One region of the Streptomyces sp. NPDC004788 genome, then DNA from elsewhere that is predicted to be linked to it. Evidence: riboswitches for the same ligand, from Rfam matches in the RefSeq annotation. Region 1 holds a riboswitch; the other holds the start of a gene.
The links. Region 1 has a riboswitch for ZMP and ZTP ahead of ACWEJX_RS36890 (serine hydroxymethyltransferase). Riboswitches for the same ligand answer to the same signal wherever they lie in the genome.

Region 1 (6,500 bases):
GGCGGCCGCGAGCAGGCCCCATTCGAGTCCGTCGCCGACCCCTTCGTGGCCCTCCCGGCCGGAGGCGAGCGCCAGCATCGCAAGGCCGAGGCAGACCACGCCGACGGCGATCCATTCGATCCGGCGCAGCCGGACGCCGAGCACGCGCGAGGCGACGACCGCCGTGACGGCGAGGCTGGCGGCGAGGGCGGCGCCGACCGCGTAGATCGGCAGGGTGCGCAGGGCCACGATCTGGAGGACGAAGCCGAGTCCGTCCAGGCCGAGCCCGGCCACGTACCGCCACTGCCGCAGCGCCCGCCACATCAGGGCGACGTCGACGCCGCCGCCGGTGCCGGGTTCGGCGGCCCGGGCGGCGAGGGCCTGGAGGACCGAGGCGGTGCCGAAGCAGAGCGCGGAACCAAGGGCGCAGATCATCCCAAGAAGCATGAAAGGACCCTAGTGCGCAGGGAGTACGCGGGGAGAACATGCGGGCGGGCCGATACGGCCGCGGGCGGCCCGCCTACACTGTGCGATCGCAACCCTGCGATACGGCAGGACGACGGGGAGGACAGGTCATGCGCAGGCTGAGGTCGAGCACGGTGGTACTCGGCGGAGTGGGCATGCTCGCGGCGACACTGACCGCGTGCAGCTCGGAGCCCGACCGGCGCTGCATCGACCCGGTCACGTACAAGGAACTCCCCGACTACAAGTGCGAGGACGGCCGCGGCACCGGCGGCAGCAGCAGCGGCTCCTCCACCGGCCGCTACTACTACGGCGGTTCCTCCAGCAACGGCCGTGTCAGCGGCGGCAGCTACGACAGGTCCGCCGTCGAGAGCGGCGGCTTCGGCGGCCACCACTCCTCCTCCGGCGGCTGATCCCGCATGGAGCGCCACACCATCGAGCCCCGCCCCGGCTGGCAGCGGACCGTCGAGGAGCAGGGCCTGATCTACCCGCTGACCCGCTACCCCGACGGCTCGCTGCGCCCCTACTGGGACGAGAGCGCCTACTACTCCTTCAGCCTGCCCGAGGTCGAGGCCCTGGAGGAGGTCGTCGAGGAGCTGCACGCCATGTGCCTGGCGGCGGCGGCGCACATCGTCGAGCAGGACCGTTTCGCCGACCTCGGCATCACCGACCCGCGGCTCGCCGCGCGGGTCGCCGAGTCCTGGCACCGCCGGGCCGAACTCCCCACCGTCTACGGGCGCTTCGACCTCCGCTACGACGGCGCGGGCGGCCCGGCCAAGATGCTGGAGTACAACGCCGACACCCCCACCTCCCTGGTGGAGGCGGCGAGCCCGCAGTGGTTCTGGATGGAGGAGCGCTTCCCCGGCGCCGACCAGTGGAACTCGCTCCACGAGCGCCTCGTCGACGCCTGGAGGCGCCAGGCGCACCTGCTGCCGCCCGGCAGCCCCGTGCACTTCGTCCACTCCGACGGCGACGAGCTCGGCGAGGACCTGATGACCGTCGCGTACCTGCGCGAGACCGCCCAACAGGCCGGCCTCGCCACCGAGGCGCTGTCGGTCGAGCGGATCGGCTGGGACCGCATCAGCGGCCGCTTCGTCGACGACCGGCTCCGCTTCATCCGCGCCTGCTTCAAGCTCTACCCGTGGGAGTGGCTCACCACGGACCGCTTCGGCCCGCACGTCCTCGACACCCTCGACAACGGCGGCGGGACCGGCTCCACCTGCTGGATCGAGCCCGCCTGGAAGATGCTGCTCTCCAACAAGGCGCTGCTCGCCGTCCTCTGGGAGCTGTACCCGGGCCACCCCAACCTGCTGCCGGCCTACCTCGACGGCCCCCGCGAACTGGCCACGACCACCGGCTGGGTGGCCAAGCCGCTGCTCGGCCGCGAGGGCGCCGGCGTCACCCTGCACGAGCCCGGCGACCCCGTCGTCCTGCGCGACGACGAACCCTGCTGCTACCAGGAGCTCGCCCCGCTGCCCGACTTCGACGGCAACCGCGTCGTGCTCGGCGCGTGGACCGTCGGCGACGAGGCGGCGGGGCTCGGCATCCGGGAGTCGGCGGGACCGGTGACGGACGAGTACGCCCGCTTCATCCCGCACGTGATCCTCTGACCCGCGCCGCCTACTCCGGTACGTAGTCCCTGAGCGGCGCGGGCCGGAGACCGGCCGCGTCGGCCGCCGCGAGGGCCCGCCGCAGATCCTGCTCGACCGTCTCGTTGAAGTGCAGCAGGACGATGTCGCCCGCCTTGAGCGCGGGCGTCGGCGGGGTCCACCGGCCCCAGGTCGTCATGTCGTACGTCCACGTCACCACGGCCTTCGCCCCGCACACCCGCGCGGTGGTCAGCGTGGTCGCGTCGTACGTCCCGTACGGCGGGCGCAGCAGCCGCGCCCCGTCCCCGAACTCGGCGAGCTGCGCCTCGCGCGCCCCGCAGACCTGCGCCTGCTGGCCGGCGGCGTCGAGGGTGGTGAGGTCCGGGTGGTCGACGGTGTGGTTCTCGACGCGGGACGGGCCCTGGTCGAGCAGCGTGTGGAAGTAGCCGGAGTCGTAGGCGTACGCGCCCGGCAGCAGGAAGAGGGACGCGGGCACCCGGCGGTCGAGCAGCAGCTTCGCGGCGGCCGGGTCGTGGTTCCAGCCGTCGTCGATGGTGATGAAGACGACCGGGTCGGTGGTCTGGACGCGGTTCACGACCGGTACGGGCTCCGGCCAGGCGGCGGCCCGGGCGGGGGCGGGGAGGGCGCTCACGAAGGCGAGCGGGACGAGCGCGGCGAGCGCGCGACGCAGCGCGCGGCGCAGACGGGGTCTCGACATGGCGGCCATCATTGGCCTAGACCAACTGGGGTGTCAATGGGGGGAGTCGGGCACGAAACGGACGTGGACGGTCCGCCCGGAGGCGGCCCGTCCGGAGGCGGCCCGTCCGGAGGTGGCCCGTCCGGAGGCGGCCCGTCCGGAGGCGGACCGGACCGCCCACGTCCGTCAGCGCGAACCGTCAGTCCGCCGAGAGCACCGCCCGCAGCTGCTCCAGGCCCCAGTCCAGGTCCTCCTTCGAGATCACCAGCGGCGGCGCGATCCGGATCGTCGACCCGTGCGTGTCCTTCACCAGCACGCCCCGGGCCATCAGCTTCTCCGAGATCTGCCGGCCCGTCCCCTTCGCGGGCGCGATGTCCACACCCGCCCAGAGCCCGCGGCCGCGCACCGCCTCCACGGCGCCCCCGCCCACGAGCAGGCCCAGCTCGGCGTGCAGGTGCTCGCCCAGCTCGGCCGCGCGCTGCTGGTACTCGCCCGTCCGCAGCATCGCGATGACCTCAAGGGCGACCGCGCAGGCCAGCGGGTTGCCGCCGAAGGTCGAGCCGTGCTCGCCCGGCCGGAACACCCCGAGGACGTCCCGGTTCGCGACCACCGCCGACACCGGCACGACACCGCCGCCGAGCGCCTTGCCCAGGACGTAGACGTCGGGCACCACGTCCTCGTGCTCGCACGCGAACGTCCGGCCCGTGCGGCCCAGGCCGGACTGGATCTCGTCCGCCATGAACAGCACGTTCCTCCGGGCCGTCAGCTCCCGCACCCCGCGCAGATAACCGGCCGGCGGGACCAGGACCCCCGCCTCGCCCTGGATCGGCTCCAGGAGCACGGCCACCGTGTTCTCCGTGACGGCCGCCTCCAGGGCGGTCAGATCGCCGTACGGCACGATCTCGAAGCCCGGTGTGTACGGACCGAAGTGGTCGCGCGCCTCGTGGTCCGTGGAGAAGCTGACGATCGTCGTCGTCCGGCCGTGGAAGTTGTTCGCCGCCACGACGATCTTCGCGTGCCCGTCCGGCACGCCCTTCACCTCGTACCCCCACTTGCGGGCCGTCTTCACCGCCGTCTCCACGGCCTCCGCGCCCGTGTTCATCGGCAGCACCATCTCCTTGCCGCACAGCTCGGCCAGGCGCGCGCAGAACTCCCCGAACCGGTCGTGCTGGAACGCGCGCGACGTCAGCGTCACCCGCTCCAGCTGCGCGTGGGCGGCGTCGATCAGGCGCCGGTTGCCGTGCCCGAAGTTGAGCGCCGAGTACCCGGCGAGCATGTCGAGGTAGCGGCGCCCCTCGACATCGGTCATCCAGGCACCCTCCGCGGAGGCGACGACCACGGGCAGGGGGTGGTAGTTGTGGGCGCTGTGCGCGTCCGCGGCAGCGATCTCGTCTTGCGTCCTCGACGTACTCGACACGGGGTCTCCGTTCGTCCTGCGGCCAGGGGCGGGTGTGGTTCCCTTTTCTTATCGTCGCTCGCATGCCGGACGGGGAAACCTGTCGTGACGGCGCGCCCGATACTCTGGAAACACGCACGGCGACTGGCGTACGGGGAACGAACCCCGGGGGAGCCGTGCGCGGCAGAGCACACGAGATGCCGCCCGCCTGGGCATCACGGGAGACCCATTCCCGATTCCCGTGTGGATGCCGCTCGCCCCCTGCCTTCGGCGGGTGAGTCCCCATCCGCATCACGGGAACCGACCAGGTCCCGCGCGGATGCCGCACCGGGGCCTCCATCCCGGAGGTACGAACGCCATGAACCTTCCCCTTCCCGCCCACCACCCGGCCCTCTCCGCCGCCGATCCCGAGCTCGCCGCGCTCGTCGGGGCCGAGGAGCGGCTGCAGGCCGAGACGCTCCGCCTCATCCCCAGCGAGAACTACGTCTCCGCCGCCGTCCTCGAAGCCTCCGGCACCGTGCTGCAGAACAAGTACAGCGAGGGCTACCCGGGCCGCCGCTACTACGAGGGCCAGCAGAACATCGACCAGGTCGAGAGCCTGGCCATCGCCCGCGCCCAGGCCCTCTTCGGCGTCGACCACGCCAATGTGCAGCCGTACTCCGGCTCGCCGGCCAACCTCGCCGTCTACCTGGCCTTCGCGCAGCCCGGCGACACCGTGATGGGCATGGCGCTGCCGATGGGCGGCCACCTCACCCACGGCTGGGGCGTCTCCGCGACCGGCACCTGGTTCCGGGGCGTGCAGTACGGCGTACGGAAGGACACCGGGCTCATCGACTTCGACCAGGTCCGCGAACTGGCCCTCGCCGAGCGCCCGAAGGTGATCTTCTGCGGCGGCACGGCGCTGCCCCGCACGATCGACTTCGCCGCGTTCGGGGAGATCGCCCGCGAGGCCGGCGCCGTGCTCGTCGCCGACGTCGCGCACATCGCCGGTCTGATCGCGGGCGGCGCCCACCCGTCGCCGGTGCCGCACGTGGACGTGATCTCGACGACCACGCACAAGACCCTGCGCGGCCCGCGCGGCGCGATGCTGATGTGCCGCGAGGAGCACGCCAAGGCGCTCGACAAGGCCGTCTTCCCGGGCCTCCAGGGCGGCCCGCACAACCAGACGACCGCCGCCATCGCCGTCGCCCTGCACGAGGCGGCCCAGCCGTCCTTCCGCGACTACGCCCACGCGGTCGTCGCCAACGCCCGGGCCCTCGCCGAGGCGCTGCTCGACCGCGGCTTCGACCTGGTCTCCGGCGGCACCGACAACCACCTGATCCTGATGGACCTCACGCCCAAGGAGGTCCCGGGCAAGGTGGCGGCCAAGGCGCTCGACCGGGCCGGGATCGTCGTCAACTACAACACCGTCCCGTTCGACCCGCGCAAGCCCTTCGACCCGTCCGGCATCCGCATCGGCACCCCGTCGCTCACCTCGCGCGGCCTCGGCGTCGCGCACATGCCGCAGGTCGCCGACTGGATCGACCGGGGCGTCGCCGCCGCCGGAAAGGGCGACGAGGACGCTCTGGCCGTCATCGGCGCCGAGGTCGCCGAGCTGATGGCCGCGTTCCCGGCCCCGGGCCTGCCGGTCTAGCGGGGCCCGTTCGGCACGGTCCGCACGTTCCGGGGCGGGTGCCTCGCCCGCGCCCGCCCCGGAACGTCACGTGACGTGCGGCTCAGCCCCTGGTGCGGGTCACCGGGAACCACAGCTGCGAGTCGGACTGCGCCGGGTCGTCCTTCGACGGGCGGGTGCGCAGGATCTCCGGGCCGGGACGGTACTCGTACGGGTTGGACGGGATCCACTGGGCCGCGATGTCACCCCACATCTGCTGCAGCGCCTGCGGGAACGGCCCGGTGTTCTCGAACACGGCCCAGGTGCCCGCCGGGCAGTCCAGCACGTCGAGGTCCTCGGGCAGCTCGTCGGCGGTGGTCACCACGGCGTGGTAGTAGTCGAGTTCGCTGCCCTCCTCCACGCTGTCCGACAGGCGCACGGTCGCCGAGACCACGCCCTCCGGGTCCTGGTCCGAGAAGGCGACGATCCGCAGCATCGTCTCCGGCGGGATGCCCTTGATGTGCTCGGCGATGTGCGGGTTGACGCCCTGGTAGATCAGCGGGACGCGGGCCTTCTTGCCGACGACCCGGAATGCTTCCTTCTCCACGATGCGGTAGCGCATGGTGCTGTTCCCTTCGACGGTGAGGCGGAAGGACAGCCGGGGCTGCGCGTTCAGCGCCGCGCCGGTACGCCTGGCCTCGCCGGGACCGACTCCGTGCACGGCGCGGAACGCCCGGGCGAAGGCCTCGCCCGAGGTGTAGCCGTAACGGATCGCGATCTCCAGCA
Region 2 (16,827 bases), on a different contig from region 1:
GGGCCGTAGCCGCCGGGGGCGTGGGCGTGGCCGTTGCCGAGAGTCCGTCGCGGGACGCCGGAGGTGCCGGGAATGCCGGGGGCGGCTCCTCCGCCGCGCCGCCAGCCGTCGCGGTAGGCCGACATCCGGTCCCTGACCTGCTCCGGAGTCCGCTCCCCCGGGGCGTCCGCGACACCGAAGACGGCGGCCGGATCGGGCGCCGGCGGTGCCTCGCGCAACTGCGGTACGAGGCTGGCCTGGCGCACCCGGCGGGGCAGCTCGCCCTCACTGTTCCCACTGCCGCTCTGCACCCGGCCCTCCCTCGCGTCGCCCTCGTCCCGGCCCTCGCTCTTGCCCGGGGGCGGCCCGGTCCGGGCCCGCAGGGCGGTGACGCCGGCCTGTGACGCCGGCGGCGGACCCGACTCCTTGGCCGCGGGGGACGGAGAAGCCACGATCACAGGGGACGAAGAAGCGGCGGGCGCGGGGACGCGAGGCGGGTCGGGGACGGCACGGGACCGGGGCAGGGCGGGTTCGGCCGCGGCCGCCCGCTCGCCCGTGTTCTCGGGCCCGGCGGCCCGCGGCAGCGTCTCGGCGGCGGCGGTTCGGCCGGGCGGGAGGGCGCTCTGCAGCAGGTCGGTCGGCAGGAGGACGACGGCGGTGGTGCCTCCGTACGGCGAGGTGCGCAGGTGCACCTTGATGTCGTGCCGCGCGGAGAGGCGGCTGACGACGAACAGGCCGAGCCGGTCGCTGTCGAAGAGGTCGAGGGCCTCGGACCGGTCGATCCGGGCGTTGGCCTCGGCCAGGGTCTCCTTGCCCATGCCGAGGCCGCGGTCCTCGATCTCCAGGGCGTAGCCGTTGCCGACGGGTTCGCCGCTGATCCGCACCTTGGTGTGGGGCGGGGAGAACTGGGCGGCGTTCTCGATGAGTTCGGCGAGGAGGTGGGTGAGGTCGGCGACGGCGCCGCCCGTGACGGCGGTCTCGGGGAGTTGGCGCACCTCCACGCGCGCGTAGTCCTCGATCTCGGAGACGGCGGCCCGGACGACGTTGGTGAGCGGGACGGGCACGCGCCAGGCACGGCCGGGTGCGGCGCCGGAGAGGATGATGAGGCTCTCGGCGTGGCGGCGCATGCGGGTGGTGAGGTGGTCGAGCCGGAACAGGTCGCCGAGTTCGCCGGGGTCGTCGACGCGGCGCTCCATGCTGTCGAGCAGGTTGAGCTGTCGGTGCACCAGGACCTGGCTGCGGCGGGCGAGGTTGACGAAGACGCCGGAGATGCCGCTGGCGAGTTCGGCGCGTTCGACGGCTGCGGACAGCGCGGCGCGGTGGACGGTGGTGAGGGCCTCGCCGACCTGGCCGATCTCGTCCTGCGGGGCGGGGCCGGGCGGTGCCTCGGCGTGGACGTCGAGCTCCTCGCCGGCGCGCAGCCGGCGCATGGCGGCGGGGAGTTTGCGGCGGGCGATCTCCAGGGCGGTGTTGCGGAGGCTGACGAGTTCGACGACCAGGCCGCGGCCGATGCGTACGGAGATGGCGAGCGAGGCGGCGACGGCGACGAGGCCCAGCAGGACGGCGGCGGCGCCGGCGAGCGGCAGGCCGCCGCCGAGCGGGTCGTGGCGGTCGGCCGCGGCGGCGCGGGCGGCCTGTTCCAGGGAGCCGGTCCCGTCGCGTACGGAGGCGTGGGCGGAGTCCCAGTCGCCGGAGCTGACGGCCTGGGCGGCGCGCCGGCCGGGGGTGGCGGCGAGCAGCCGGTCCTCGGCGGCGGTGAGCCTCCGGTAGCCGGGCGTGGCGGTGAGCTCGCGCCAGGCGGTGCGCTGCGCGGTGGGCAGGTCGGCGGTGGCGGAGTCGGTGAGGGTGCGCCGGGCCGCCACCGAGGCGCCGAAGTCGCGCAGCGGCTGTGCGTCGAAGCGGCCGGTGAGCTGGGCGGCGCCGAGGAGGGTGTCCTCGCGGGCGAGCATCTCGCCGGAGCGGGCGAGTTCGAGCAGTACGCGGGCCTCGGAGCCGCTGCGCGGGTCCTCGATGGAGGCGAGGGCGCCGCCGACGGCGAAGCCTGCCGAGATGGTGTCGGTGTACGTGGCGTAGAGGCGGTCCGCGTCGGCGCGGCCGTCGGCGGCCGCGGTGCGGAGCCGGTCCAGGGCCTCGGCCCGGTCGACGAAGGCGGTCAGGCGGGTGGAGACGTCGACGGGCAGGCCGCCGCTGTCGGCGACGGTGTGCCGGTCGTCGAGCCGGAGCCGGGCGACGGCGACGTCGGTGGCCCGGGCGCGGTCCCTGAGCTCGGCGGCGCGACCCGCGGTGGGGTCGGCCGCCTGGCGTACGGCGGCGCGGCGTTCGTCCTGGAGGGCGGTGAGGGCCCTCGCGACGGGCTGGTGGACGTCGGCGTCGACGGACTGGAGGAGCCGGAGGCGGGCGATGTCCTGGGCGGTGGTGACGGTGGCGAAGCCCCAGAGGGCGAGGAGCGAGACGACCGGGACCATGAGGAGGGAGACGATCTTCGCGCGGACGGTGCGCGGCCGCAGGCCGCGGGGGCGGCGGGCGGGCGGTCCGGCGGGCGCGGGCCGCGGCGGCGCGCCTGCGGCGGGCGCGGTGGCGACGGGCGCGGGGCCGCCCCCGACGGCCGGCTCGGGGGCCTCGCGGATGCGCTCAGAGGCCGGGCCGGAGGGCAGGTCAGAGGTCTGTCCGAGGGGCCGTTCGGAGATCCCGTCGCGCGGTCCGGTCCCTTCTCGCGGGCCGGTGCTTTCGCGTGATGCGGTCTGTTCGCGCGATGCGGGCCGATCGCGCCGTCCGGTCCCGTCGCGCGGTGTCGTCGGCTCGTCGGCGGGTGGTCCGGCGTGCGCGCGGCGGCCGCGGGCCGCAGTGGGCGGCTGTGCGGGAGCCCCTTCGTCCGGGGTGCTGCGGGGAGTTCGCATAGCCTCCTCGTTCCTTGTTCCTTCGTGCACGGACCCGGTGGGAGCGGCGGGTCCGCCGGTGCTGGTGCGGGCGGGCGGGCGTGGGCGGGGCGGGGCGGGGGGCGACGGACCGTCGGGGAATCCAGGCGATGCGGAGGGGGCGAGGGGGTACGGGGGGTGAGGGGGGTACGGGGAGGGGCGCGGCGGGCGGTGTCAGGCGCGTGCGTCGTGGGGGTCGACCGGGCCGTGCACGGGGCCGGACGGGTAGGCGTAGGCGGGCCTGGGGCCGGGCTCGCGGACGCGGCCGGGCTCGGGGACGCGGCCGGGCACGGGGACGCGGCCGGGCACGGGGCGGAAGCCGGGAGGCGCGACGTCGACGGCGCGTTCGTCGGGTTCGGTGAGGCGTTCGGCGGAGGCGTAGGCGGCGCGTTCGCTCGCGGTCGGCGAGAGGGCGACGAAGGCGGCGGTGATGAAGAGGTAGGAGCCGAGGCCGACGGCGAGCGGGAAGATGAACTGCATGGCGCTGACTCCGGGGAGCGGCGCGGCGGAGGGGTCGACCTCGATCCCGACGGCGAACATGCCGGTGTAGTGCATGCTGCTGACCGCGGCGCCCATGACGAGGGAGGCGATCGCCACCGCCGCCGGCCGGTGGATGTTGAGCGCCGCCCAGAGGGCCGCCGTGGCGGCCACGACCGCGATGACGACGGAGAGGGCGACCAGCAGCGGGTCGTAGGTCACCCGGCCGTGCAGTCGCAGCGCGGCCATGCCGGTGTAGTGCATGCTCGCCACGCCGACGCCCGTCGTGAGGCCGCCGATCAGGAGCGAGCGGACGCGGTCGCGGCCGTGTCCGACGGCGAAGACCCCGATGCCCACGACCAGCATGGCGATGGCCAGGCTGAGGAGGGTGAGGGGGACGTCGTAGCGGATGTCGGTGCCGGAGACGCCGAAGCCGAGCATCGCGACGAAGTGCATCGTCCAGATGCCGGTGCCGATGGCGGAGGCGGCGGTGAGCAGCCAGTTGCGGCGTGAGCGGCCGGTCGCCTCGAGGGCGCGTACGGTGCAGCGCAGGCCGAGGGCGGCGCCGATGCAGGCCATCGCGTACGACAGCACGGGTGTCAGCCAGCCGTAGGTGGCGTGGTCCAGGTGTCCCATGACTCGGGGACGCTAGTGCGCCCCGGGGGGCGCACTGGGGGCGCATTTCGAAAGCTGATGGAATATGACGCAGAGATGTTCCCGACCGATCGGTGCGAGGTCGAACATGCGCACAAATCGTTCACTCTTCCGGGCGACAGGACGGCACGATGCGCCCTTGGATTCACGCTTGTGAGTGACACCGAGGGAGGCCGAGGGTGGTGGATCATGGGACACATGAGCGATGACCCCACACAGGTACGGGAGTTCTTCGGCGCCCGTGCCGCCACCTGGGACTCCCGGTTTCCCGACGACGGCCCCGCCTATGCGGCCGCCGTCGCCGACCTCGGCCTGCTTCCGGGCGATGCCGTCCTGGACGCGGGCTGCGGCACCGGCCGCGCGTTGCCGCCGCTGCGTGAGGCGGTCGGCCCGACGGGCACGGTGATCGGCGCCGACCTGACGCCCGAGATGCTCATAGCCGCGGCGAAGGCGGGGCGCTCCGCGTCCGGAGCGCTGCTCCTCGCGGACGTCGCGCGGCTGCCGCTGCGGGACGGGGCCCTGGACGCGGTGTTCGGGGCCGGGCTGATATCGCACCTCGCCGACCCGGCCGGCGATCTGCGCGAGCTGGCCCGGGTGGTGCGGCCCGGCGGGCGGCTCGCGCTCTTCCATCCCATCGGCCGCGCCGCGCTGGCCGCCCGGCACGGACGGCAGATCACCGACGACGATCTGCGTGCCGAGCCCAACCTCGGCCCGCTGCTCGCCGCTTCGGGGTGGGAGCTGCGGAGCTACACGGACGAGGACCACCGCTATCTGGCACTGGCCGTGCGCACGGGATGACCGCGGTCCACGAACGCGGCTGACCGGGGTCCTACCGCGTACGCGGCCATCGGGTCGCGCCTCAACGAACCCGTCGGTCGAGAAGTTCCGGGAGTTCCGGGGAGATCACGGAACAGCTCTCGACGGGCGGGTTACTCACTGGTTAGGGTGCGCCGACGACCAGACGGGGACGCGAAGGGGTGGCTGACGTGGGTGCACCGGAATCCGTCGCGAGCGGCGCCGCCACCGGCACGGCCGGCTACGCCGACGCCGCCGCCACTGACGAGGACGCACTGTTCGTGCTGACGGCGGCACTGCTCACGCCGGCGCAGTTCCCGAGCGTGCTCGGCGACGACTACCCGGCGGCCTGCGCAGCCCTGCGCCTGGAGGCGTGGGCCGGTGGTTACGGGCTCGTGCTCGGCCAGGACGGCACGGGCGCCCGGTGGACCGTCGTCGTGGACGACGTCTCGCTGGTCGCCGTCGCCATCGCCTCCTGGGACTGCGGCATGGCGTACGACCTCTCCCCCGACGAGCGGTCCGTGGTGTGCGCGCTGCCAGGCTGGCCGCTGGCCGTCGCCACCGCCGCGCCCGGCCTCCCGGCGCCCCACGATCCCGCACCCGAGGAGGGCGCCCCCGCGCCGCTCGCCCCGCCGGACGGCACCGCATGGGGTCCGGCCCAGCGGCGCATGGGCGCCGACATGGTGGCCTTGCAGTGGGCGGAGTGGCGGGCCCGGTTGGGTGGCCCCGCGGAGGGCGGTGTCGGCGGGGCCGGCAATGGCACCGGCACCGGCCAGGATGGCGAGGTGGGGTCGGGCGACGGGGCCGAGGACGAGGCCTCCGGCCCGTACGGCACCGTGCGCCGGGCGCTCCGCGAGCTCAGCGCGTACGTCGAGGAGGCACCGCCCGTCGGCCGGGTCCGGTCCAGTTTCGCTGCCGGTGAGGCCCGGATGCTGCGCGCCGACGGTCCCGGCTGGTCGCTCGTGGCCCGCACCGACGACATGGCCTTCGTCCTGCTCGACGAGGCGCCGAACGAGGTGCTGCCGGTGACCCGTGGACCGCGGTTGCCCGCGCTCCTCAAGGCGCTTGACGCGATGGCGGTACGGCCGAGCTGAGCGCGCGCCCCCGTGCGGCGGGCCGAGGCGGCGTGGCGCCCGTCGCACCGCTGCGGCGACGCCGCACCGCCCGCGAACCGGGTGACCGGCCGGTCGGCGAGCGGTGACGTGGTCGACTTCCGCGCCCCGTACGGGAAGCCGGTCAGACCATATCCAGGGGGCGGTGCGGCCCCTCCGGCAGCTCGACCCCGATCGCGTCACCCGGCCGCACCTCGCCGCCGGTCAGCACGATCGACATGATCCCGGCCTTGCGGACGACCTGCCCGTTCTCGTCCCGGCCGAGGACCTGCTTCAGCAGTCCGTGCCGGTAGGCGTCGATCTGGGCGCACGGGTTGCGCAGGCCGGTGACCTCGACGACGGCCTCGGCGCCGAGGTGCAGCCGGGTGCCGGTGGGCAGGCCCAACAGGTCGATGCCGCGGGTGGTGACGTTCTCGCCGAGGGCGCCGGGGGCGACCTCGAAGCCGGCGCCCGCCACCTCGTCGAACAGCTCGGCGTGGATGAGGTGCACCTGGCGCAGGTTGGGCACGGTCGGGTCCTTGGCGACCCGGGAGCGGTGCTTGACGGTCACTCCGGCGTGCACGTCGCCCTCGACGCCGAGCCCGGCGAGGAGCGTGATGCTCGCACGGTTCGGCTTGGTGAACGAGTAGGTGCCGTTGCTGCTGACCGTCGTGACGGTGCCGGTACCGAAGGCGTCGGTCGTCGCTGCGCTCATGATGTGGAGCTCCCCTTCCCCTGGTGCGCTGGAGTGGCGCGTTCTCGACCCTATGCGATGCCCTGGACCCGCAGCGGTGCGCCCACCTCGTGCAGATGGCCGAGGGCCTGGCGGTAGGACTCGACGAAGCCGGTCTCGGTGTACGGGAGGCCGAGCGCCTCGCAGTGTGCGCGGACGGCGGGCTGGACGAGGCGCAGATGGGGCCGGGGCAGGCTGGGGAAGAGGTGGTGCTCGATCTGGTAGTTGAGGCCGCCGAGGAACCAGTCGGTGACGGCGCCGCCGCGGATGTTGCGGGAGGTCAGGACCTGGCGGCGCAGATGGCCCCAGGAGCCGCCGTCCGGATGGGCGTCGGGCCTTTCCATGCCCTTGTGGTTGGGGGCGAAGGCCATGCCGAGGTGCACGCCGAGCAGCATCTGGTGGAGCAGTGCGAAGACGAGGGCCTGGAGCGGGGTCAGCAGCGTGAGCAGCAGGGCCGCGTAGCCGGCGAGGTGGGCGAGGAGCAGGGCGCCCTCGACGAGGCGTTCGCGCGGGGTGCGATAGGGGCCGGTGCGGGAGAGCAGGGCCTGCACTCCGTACACCTTGAGGGCGATGCCCTCCAGGGTGGTGAGCGGGAAGAAGAGCCATGCCTGGTGGCGGGTGAGCCACCGGCGCAGGCCGGTGCGGCCGGTGGTCTGGTGGGCGGCGAAGACGAGGACGTCGGCGGCGACGTCCGGGTCCTTGTCGAGGTGGTTGGGGTTGGCGTGATGGCGGTTGTGCTTGTCGTTCCACCACTCACGGCTCATGCCGAGCAGCAGGTTGGCGTGGACGAGCTGGATCAGCCGGCTGACGCCGCGGTTGCGGGTGATCTGCGCGTGGCCCGCGTCGTGGCCGACGAACGCGACCCGGGCGGAGAAGAGCGCGAGCGGGAGGGCGAGGGGCAGGGCCCACCAGGACGGGCCGACGAGGGCGAGTCCGGTGACGACGGCCGCGATGCCCAGGAGGTTGGCGACGATGCTCCGGGCGTACCAGCCGGGGCGGTGGTCGAGGAGTCCTTGCGCCCTGACGGTCCGGAGGAGCGGGGCGAACTCGCTGCCGGCGCCCTTGGGACGGGGTGCTGCTGCGGGTGCTGGCGGCGCGGTGAGGGTCGCGGTGGCCTGGGGCATGTCGGTCTCCGGGGTCCGGGAAGGGGCTGGGGCGCGGGCCGCGCCGGCTACCGAAAACGTACGGATCGGTGATCGTTCCGGGCCATGGCGTCACCACCCGGACCGGGTCGGGGGGCGGCCCGGGTGCGGGGGTGGGGCTTTCCCCACCCCGGCGGTACGGAGTGACGGGGATCACAGCGTCAAGGTTCGCCGGCGGTTGGGGAGTTGAGCTACCTTCGGCCGCTCGACCCAGTAGTCAAATTTGAGGAATGCGTTGTCGCAGTCTCCGTCGCAGTCGCTCTCGTCCTCGTCCTCGTCCTCACCCCTGTCCTCTCCCTCGTCCTCTCCCTCGTCCTTAGTCCCGGCCCCTGAACTCGCCCGCTGCTCCGTCCTCTTCCTGCCCGCCGATCCGTATCGGGCGGGACGGATCGCCTTCTGGTCCGCCGGCTCGTTCGAGTCGGGCACCGCGCTGACCGTCGTCGACGCCGACGTGCGGCCGCGGACCGTCCGCGCGCACCTGCTCTCCGTACGGGAGGCCCTGCCCGTCCTCGTCCGGGCACGCTTCGACGAGAACGCCTCTGCGTCGGCGGCCTTCTGGGGCGCGGCCGTGCTCTTCTCCCTGGACCTCGTCTCGCGCGGGCTGATCCTCCCCGGCCTCACCTCGCACGACCACGACTGCTGGCGCGTCGGCCCGCTGGGCCCCAAGGAGCTGGCGGCCCTGCGCGATCTGGCCGCGTCGATGCCGCCGTCGGCCCATGCCGTGCCGCTTCCGGAACCGGACGGGGACGGCGGGCCGCTGCTGCCCGAACCCGAGGAGCTGCTCCGCGCGTTCGCCGACGCCGTCGCCGACGTCCTGCCCCGCACCCCCGCCGCCGCTCTCGCCGCCGGCGGCCCCGCCTTCGCGGCCGACGAGCACCATGCGCCCGAGGCGCTGCCGCACCAGCGCGCCTGGGCGGCGGACGTGGCGGCCGGCCACGACGCGGGCGTACGCCTGTCGCTGCGCGTGGAGTTGGTGGGCGCGGACACGGTGGGCGCGGACACGGTGGGCGCGGAGTCGATGGGCGCGGAGACCGACGAAGAGACGTCCCCAGCCGACGCGCCCTCGTTCCGTGCGGTCCTGCAGATGCACGCCGTCGCCGATCCCACGCTCGTCGCCGACGCGGCGGACGTGTGGGCGGGGACGGCTCCGGCGGGCGCGGCCTTCGGGGCGCGGGCGCGGATGGACGCGCTGCTCGCGCTGCGGCGCGCGGCACGCGCCTGGGCGCCGCTCTCGCCGCTCCTGTCGGCCGCGGTGCCCGACGCGATGGAGCTGGCCGACGAGGAGGTGGCCGAGCTGCTCGGGCCGGCCGCTCGCGCGCTCGCCGCCACGGGTGTACGGGTCCACTGGCCGCGCGACCTGGCGCACCGGCTCACGGCGCGGGCCGTCATCGGGCCGCCGGACGAGCACGGCGAGCAAGGGGAACCGGGCGCGCCGGGCGAGGCCGGGGCCGGTGCCCGCGGCCGGGGTGACGCGTTGCCGTCGTTCCTCTCCGCCGACGCCCTGCTCGCCTTCCACTGGCGCTTCGCGATCGGCGACGAGGAGCTGACCCGCGAGGAACTCGACCGGCTCGCCGAGGCCGGCCGGCCGCTGGTCCGGCTGCGCGACCAGTGGGTGCTCGTCGACCCGGACGAGGTGCGGCGCGCCCACGCGCGGCAGGACCGCAAGCTGACGCCGGTCGACGCGCTCGGCGCCGTGCTCACCGGCACCACCGAGGTCGACGGACGGCGGGTCGAGGTCCAGGCCACCGGCTGGGTGGAGCGGCTGCGGGCCCGGCTCGCCGACCCCGAGGGCGGCGGACAGGAGGTCGCCCAGCCCGCCGCACTCGCCGCGACGCTGCGCGACTACCAGCTGCGCGGCCTCGCCTGGCTGCACCGGATGACCTCGCTCGGCCTCGGCGGCTGCCTCGCCGACGACATGGGCCTCGGCAAGACCATCACCCTGATCGCGCTCCATCTGCACCGGCAGACCGATCCGGCAGCGGCGGGTCCGACGCTCGTGGTCTGCCCGACCTCGCTCATGGGCAACTGGCAGCGTGAGATCGAGAGGTTCGCCCCCGGCACGCCGGTGCGCCGCTTCCACGGCGTGTCGCGCTCGCTGGACGGGCTCGCCGACGGCGAGTTCGTGCTCACGACGTACGGCACGATGCGGCTCGACGCCGCCCGGCTCGCGGACCAGGCGTGGGGGCTGGTCGTCGCCGACGAGGCGCAGCACGTCAAGAACCCCTACTCGGCGACGGCCCGCGCGCTGCGCACCATCGGCGCGAAGGCGCGCGTGGCGCTGTCGGGCACGCCCGTCGAGAACAACCTCTCCGAGCTGTGGGCGATCCTCGACTGGACGACCCCGGGACTGCTCGGGGGGCTCGGCGCGTTCCGTACGCGGTACGCCTCCGCCGTCGAGGGCGGCACCGACCCGGCAGCGGCGGCGCGCCTCGCCGCGCTCGTACAGCCGTTCCTCCTGCGCCGTCGCAAGTCGGACCCGGGCATCGCGCCCGAGCTGCCGCCGAAGACCGAGACCGACCGGGCCGTGCCGCTCACGAAGGAGCAGGCGGGGCTGTACGAGGCGGTGGTGCGGGAGACGCTGGCGGCCATCGCCGAGGCGGACGGGATGGAGCGGCGCGGCCTGGTGGTCAAGCTGCTCACCGGACTCAAGCAGATCTGCAACCATCCGGCGCAGTATCTGAAGGAGGACCCGGGGCAGGACCCGGCGCTCGGCACAGGGGGCCGCATCGCGGGGCGCTCGGGCAAGCTGGAGCTGCTCGACGAACTCCTCGACACGATCCTCGCGGAGGACGCGAGCGTGCTGGTCTTCACGCAGTACGTGCGGATGGCCCGGCTGTTGGAGGCGCATCTGGCGGCGCGGGGCGTGCCGACACAGTTCCTGCACGGCGGCACGCCGGTCGCCGAGCGGGAGGCGATGGTCGCCCGTTTCCAGAACGGCGAGGTGCCGGTCTTCCTGCTCTCCCTGAAGGCGGCGGGCACCGGACTCAACCTCACCCGGGCCGGCCATGTCGTGCACTACGACCGCTGGTGGAACCCGGCCGTGGAGGCGCAGGCCACCGACCGGGCGTACCGGATCGGACAGACCCAGCCCGTGCAGGTCCACCGGCTGATCGCCGAGGGCACGATCGAGGACCGGATCGCGCAGATGCTGGAGCGCAAGCGGGCACTGGCCGACTCGGTGCTCGCCTCGGGCGAGGCGGCCCTGACGGAGCTGACGGACGCGGAACTCTCGGAACTGGTGCGGCTGCGCGGGGAGGACGGACGATGAGCGAGTACGGGACCCACGGAGACGACGGGTACGACCGGTACGACGGGTGGGACGGGGAGGACCAGGGCTACGGGGGCCACGGGGGCCACGGCTGGGTCGGGGAGGACCGAGCGCACGGGGACCATGGCCGGGACGGGGGACGCGGGGGCCGCGGGCGCTACCGGGAGCACGCTGACGCGACGCGGACCTTCGCGGCGCTGCCACCCGTCCAGGGCGGTGCGTTCGCCCGCACCTGGTGGGGCCGGGCATGGCTGAAGGCCCTCGAGGACACGGCGCTGGACGGCCGGCAGTTGAAGGCGGGGCGGCGACGCGCCCGGGCGGGGGCAGTGGGCGCGGTCTCGGTGCGGCCGGGGCGGATCACGGCCTTGGTGCGGGATCCGGACGGCACGTCGTACCGCAGTGACGTGCTGCTCCAGGAGCTGTCCGAGGCGGAGTGGGACCGGCTGGTCGAACTGGCGGTGGCCAGTGCGGGACACATCGCGGCGCTGCTGGACCGCGAGATGCCGCCGCACCTGGTGGAGGACGCGGCGGCGGCCGGGCTGGAACTGCTGCCGGGCATCGGCGACCTGGAGCCCGAGTGCGGCTGCGATGCCTGGGACCACTGCCCGCACACGGCGGCGCTCTGCTACCAGGTGGCGCGGCTGCTCGACGAGGACCCGTTCGTGCTGATGCTGATGCGGGGACGGGGCGAGCGTGCGCTGATCGAGGCGCTGCAGGAGCGCAGCGCGGCGTGGGCCACGGTGGAATCCGACGGGTCGCGGGGCGGGCGGTCCGGCGTGTCGGGCGGCTTCGGTACGACGGGCGGCTCGGGCGGGGCCGGCGTGCCGGGTCTCTCGGGTGCGGCAGGTGCGTCAGGTGTCTCGGGTGTCTCGGGTGTCTCTGCGGCGGAGGCGTTCGCGGCGGGTGGCATCCTGCCTCCGCTGCCCGCGCCGCCGGTCCCGTCCGCCGCGCCGGGCGCGCCGCCGTCCCTCGACACGGAGACCGACCCGGAGCCGGGCCTCGACCCGGCGGCCCTGGAGTTCCTCGCGGCGGACGCGGCTGCCCGGGCCCACCGGCTGCTGTCCGGTGTTGCCACGGCGGTGCCGTCGCCGCCCGGCCCGGCGCAGGCGGAGCCGAGCGCCGCGACGACGCTCACCGACCCGCCCCTGACGGTGGCCCAGGACGCGGTACGGCTGGCCGCCGGCTCCCCCGCGTCGTGGATCGCGGCCCGCCTCGCCGCCGGCACGGGCCGCACCCGGACCGGCCTCGACCTCGCGGTCCGCGCCTGGCGCCTCGGCGGCCCGGCCGGCCTCGCGGTCCTGGAGGAGGAGTGGACCCCGGACCCCGACGCCCTGCGTCGGGCCGAGGCCCGGCTCCTGGACGCCTGGGACCCCGCCGACCGGCCCGCCCTCCACCCGTCCGGCCCGGCCCGCTGGACCCTGACGGGCACGGGCGTCCAGCTCCGCCTGGGCGAGGACGGCCGCTGGTGGCCGTACCGCGAGGAGGACGGTCTCTGGACCCCGGCGGGCCCGCCGGACCACGACCCGGCGGCGGCGCTGTCGGGCGTGGCGGAGGGGTAGCCGCGCGGGCGCACGGGTGGGACGGGGCGGTGCGGAACGGCGAGGCCCCGAACGTCGGGCCGGCCTCCCGCACCGGGTGTCGCGCGCCGAGACTCCCCGCCCCGCCCCGCGCCCTCCCGGCGCGCCTCACTGCAGCGGAGCCGTCAGCTTCCTGCCGGTGTCCGACGGTGCTGCCAGGCTGCAGGCGATCCTGTCCTCGCCCAGGAGGTAGCTGGTGCGGTACGGGTACTGGACGAAGGTGGTCCAGCGGGTGCCGAGGGGCTGCGCGGCGGCCTTGACGCGGAGAGGGGCCCGGCAGAGCGCGGCGGCCGCGTCCCGTACCGCGCGGTCGTCGCCGTAGCTTCCGGTGAGGAGGGGACGGGCGACGACCTCGGCGTCGTGGGGCGTGTCGCAGGCGCGGCGGACGACGGTGCCGGGCGCGTCGCGGTCGATGTCGAAGCAGTCACCGACGCGCAGGGTGTCGTACGGCGTGCGGACGGGCGGGTTCGCAGTGGCGCGCCGCTGCCGCGGGGGCGTGGCGGACGCGGACGGGCGCGGCACGGCGGTGGCCGTCGCCGTGGCCGTCGCCGTGGCCTCGGTACGGCCCTCCGCCGTGCGGTCCGCGGTGCGGACGGGCAGCGGGCTGGGGCGCTCGGCCAGTGCCGAGGGGTGCTGACCGGGCGGCGCGGCGGACGGGTCGACGGCGTCGAGAGGGTCGGCTGTCCCGCTCGTGTCGTGTGCCGGGGGCGGCGCGCCGTGCAGATCGCTTTCGGGCCCACCACCGTGTGCGGTGAAGGCCACCGAGAGCGCCACTATGGTGGCGAGCGCGGCGACCGGCAGGACGACGACGCCCGGCCGTCGCGGTGGCCGGGCGTCGCGGGACGGGGTTTCCGTCGGCGGGCGGTGCATGGGAATCAGCCTCGCCCGCGCATGCCCATGTGGCGAGCGATACCGGCGCATTGGGCCCCGCTCGTACAGAACCGTGACAATCCCGCTGCTCGCACGAGACCCGGGGCCCACGCCATGGAAGACCTACAGTCCGAGCTGGCGCTCGGCCGCGTCGACGGTCTGGGCGAGCAGCACGGCGATGGTCATCGGGCCGACGCCACCGGGGACCGGGGTGATGAGGGAGGCGCGCTCGGCGGCGCCGGCGAAGTCGACGTCGCCGACGTTGCCGGCGTTGTAGCCGGCGTCGATCACGACGGCGCCGGGCTTGATGTCCTCGCCCTTGATGAACTGCGGCTTGCCGACGGCGGCGACCAGGATGTCGGCCTCACGCACGGCGGCGGAGAGGTCGGTGGTGCGGGAGTGGCAGTAGGTGACGGTGGCGTCGCGGCCGAGGAGCAGCAGGCCGGCCGGCTTGCCGAGGATGGCGCTGCGGCCGACGACGACGGCCCGCTTGCCGCTGAGCTCGACCTCGTACTCGTCGAGCAGCCGCATGATGCCGCCGGGGGTGCAGGAGACGAAGCCGGGCAGACCGAAGCCCATGGCGGCGAAGGAGGCCATGGTGACGCCGTCGACGTCCTTCTCCGGGGCGATGGCCTCGAAGGCGGCGCGCTCGTCGATGTGCGGGCCGACCGGGTGCTGCAGCAGGATGCCGTGGACCTCGGGGTCCTCGGAGAGCGCGGTGATCGCCGCGACGAGCTCCTCGGTGGTGGTCTCGGCGGGCAGCTCGACGTGCTTGGAGCGGATTCCGGCCTTCGCGCAGCGGTTCTGCTTCATCTTGACGTACGTGACGGAGGCCGGGTCGGCTCCGACGAGGACGGTGGCGAGGCAGGGGGTGGTGCCGGTGCGGCGGGTGATCTCGGCGGCGCGGGCCGCGGTCTCCTCGACCGTGCGGCGGGCGAGCGCGGTGCCGTCCATGAGGCGTGCGGTGCTGGTGGACATGGGCCACTCCTGGGCGTCGTCGAGAACGTGGTTCGCCCAGGCGCACGGCTGCGACACGGCCGCGTGCACCGGTTCTGCGAGTACGCGCGTCCGCCGGGCCGCTCCCCGGTGGTGATCCACCTCAAGCGCCAGTCACGGCCCGGTCCCACTGTACGGGACCCCCGGGTGATGGGTACCGGTCAGGGCGCATATGCGGGCCGGTCCGGACGCTTGTCGGCCCGCCGTGCGCGCATGACGATGGCGTCCACGGTGCCGACGGGTGCCCGACGACCTCGACGGGGAGGCCGAGTTGAGCGTGAGCGACACGTGGCGTGACACGTGGGCGGACACGGACGGTGCGGCGGTGCGGCGGGCGCACGAGGCGTTCACGGCCGACGGGCAGCTCGCGGCCCCGCCGGGCTGCCCGGGCGTCCGGCCGCTGGTGGCGGACTCCTGGCGGCGTTCGGCGCGGGCGCGGGTGAGCCCGGACGGCGCGGCGCGCGTGGAGCTGGACGAGGACGAGCTGGCCGGGCACCGGGAGGAGCATCCGCTGGCGGCGGCGATGCCGGTGGTCCGGGAGCTGATGGGGGCGTACGCGCGGGACGGCGAGCATCTGCTCGCGGTGTGCGACGCGGCGGGCCGGATGCTGTGGGTGGAGGGGCATCCGGGGACGCTGCGGCTGGCACGCGGGATGAACTTTGTGCCCGGGGCGCGCTGGTCGGAGTCGGCGGCGGGGACGAACGCGCCGGGGACGGCCATGGCGCTGGACCGGCCGGTGCAGGTGTGCGCGGCGGAGCACTTCCGGCGGCCGGTGCAGGCGTGGACCTGCGTGGCGGCGCCGGTGCACGATCCGCACTCCGGGCGGCTGCTCGGGGCGGTGGACATCACCGGCGGGGACGGGCTGGCGCATCCGCACAGTCTGGCGTTCGTGCAGGCGGTGGCGCGGGCCGCCGAGTCGCAGCTCGCGCTCGTCTCCCCCGCCCCGCCGGCCGGCCGGCCGCGGCTCACGGCCCTGGGCCGGGACGAGGCGCTGCTGCACGTGGCGGGGCGGCGGCTGCGGCTGAGCCGCCGGCACAGCGAGATCCTGGTGATCCTGGCGCAGCGCCCGGAGGGCGTGTCCGGGGACGAGCTGCTCACGCTGCTGTACGAGGACGAGTCGGTCACGCCGGTGACGCTGCGGGCGGAGCTGTCCCGGCTGCGCGGCCTGCTCGGCGCGGAGCTGCTCGCCTCCCGTCCGTACCGGCTGACGGAGGCGGTGGACGCGGACTTCGCGGTGGTGGACCGGCGGCTGGCGTCGGGGGCCGTGTCGACGGCGCTCCGTGGGTACGCGGGACCGCTGCTGCCGTCGTCGTGCGCGCCGGGAGTGGTACGGCTCCGGGAGCGGCTGACCGGGCGGCTGCGGGCGGCGCTGGTGGACCGGGGCGATCCGGGGCTCCTCGCGGACTGGGCGTACAGCGCGTGGGGCGAGGACGACGTGGCGGTGTGGCGGGCGCTCGCCTCGGCCGCACCGGCGGCGCAGGCCCCTGCCGTACGGGCACGGCTCGCCGCCCTGGACGCCGAACTGGCGTCGGGTGCAACGGGGTTGCAACGTCCGGCGGCGCACACTCGGCACTGACCGCCGGCCGGGCAGGAACGGGCGGCGGGGCCGCGTCGCACGCGGTCGTGTCGCACGGGCTCGCAGCGCGGGCGGTCGTACGCATTCGCAGCGCGGGCGGTCGTGTCGCACGCGTTCGCAGCGCGGGCGGTCGCACTCGTTCGCAGCGCGGGCGGTCGTGTCGCACGCGCTCGCACCGCGGGCGGTCGCACGCATTCGCACCGCACGTGGTCGCTTCACACGCGTTCGCAGCGCGGGCGGTCGCGTCGCGTGGCCGCAACGCGGGTGATCGCACCGGACACGGCCGCACAGCCAGCGGTCGTACGACACGTGGCACACCGCGGGCGGTCGCACCGCGCACAGCCGCATCCCACGCGGCCACACCGCAAGTGGCCGCAAGCAGGTCGCATCGCAGGTCGCACAGAGGGAGGCCATGCCCATGACCCGTTTCGCCGCACCCGGTACCGAGGGTTCGCTCATGTCGTACGCGGGGCGCTACGACCACTGGATCGGCGGTGAGTACGTCGCCCCGGCGCGCGGGCGGTACTTCGACAACCCGAGCCCGGTCGACGGCCGCCCCTTCACGGAGGTGGCGCGCGGCACCGCCGAGGACGTGGAGCGCGCCCTCGACGCGGCGCACGCGGCCGCCCCGGCGTGGGGTCGCACCGCGCCGGCCGAGCGGGCGCAGGTGCTGCTGCGGATCGCGGACCGGATGGAACAGAACCTGGAGGCCCTCGCGGTCGCGGAGAGCTGGGAGAACGGCAAGCCGGTCCGC

Region 2: linked by a shared signal. The riboswitch ahead of ACWEJX_RS15285 (bifunctional 5,10-methylenetetrahydrofolate dehydrogenase/5,10-methenyltetrahydrofolate cyclohydrolase) and the one ahead of ACWEJX_RS36890 (serine hydroxymethyltransferase) in region 1 are both predicted to bind ZMP and ZTP.

What each region holds. Positions count from the first base shown of each region.
Region 1 is NZ_JBSGBF010000170.1:552-7,051, forward strand. It holds gene ACWEJX_RS36865 (hypothetical protein) at 1-426, opposite strand, end outside; gene ACWEJX_RS36870 (hypothetical protein) at 555-854, shown strand; gene ACWEJX_RS36875 (glutathionylspermidine synthase family protein) at 861-2,051, shown strand; gene ACWEJX_RS36880 (polysaccharide deacetylase family protein) at 2,062-2,748, opposite strand; gene rocD (ornithine--oxo-acid transaminase) at 2,927-4,144, opposite strand; ZMP/ZTP riboswitch at 4,254-4,344, shown strand; gene ACWEJX_RS36890 (serine hydroxymethyltransferase) at 4,482-5,756, shown strand; gene ACWEJX_RS36895 (AraC family transcriptional regulator) at 5,839-6,500, opposite strand, start outside.
Region 2 is NZ_JBSGBF010000028.1:58,254-75,080, reverse strand. It holds gene ACWEJX_RS15335 (sensor histidine kinase) at 1-2,876, opposite strand, end outside; partial or broken gene ACWEJX_RS15330 (MHYT domain-containing protein) at 3,246-4,007, opposite strand; gene ACWEJX_RS15325 (class I SAM-dependent methyltransferase) at 4,224-4,823, shown strand; gene ACWEJX_RS15320 (hypothetical protein) at 5,012-5,914, shown strand; gene ACWEJX_RS15315 (MOSC domain-containing protein) at 6,057-6,626, opposite strand; gene ACWEJX_RS15310 (acyl-CoA desaturase) at 6,677-7,768, opposite strand; gene ACWEJX_RS15305 (hypothetical protein) at 7,940-8,212, opposite strand; gene ACWEJX_RS15300 (DEAD/DEAH box helicase) at 8,145-11,054, shown strand; gene ACWEJX_RS15295 (SWIM zinc finger family protein) at 11,051-12,613, shown strand; gene ACWEJX_RS15290 (hypothetical protein) at 12,740-13,501, opposite strand; gene ACWEJX_RS15285 (bifunctional 5,10-methylenetetrahydrofolate dehydrogenase/5,10-methenyltetrahydrofolate cyclohydrolase) at 13,625-14,479, opposite strand; ZMP/ZTP riboswitch at 14,507-14,625, opposite strand; gene ACWEJX_RS15280 (GAF domain-containing protein) at 14,775-16,073, shown strand; gene exaC (acetaldehyde dehydrogenase ExaC) at 16,492-16,827, shown strand, end outside.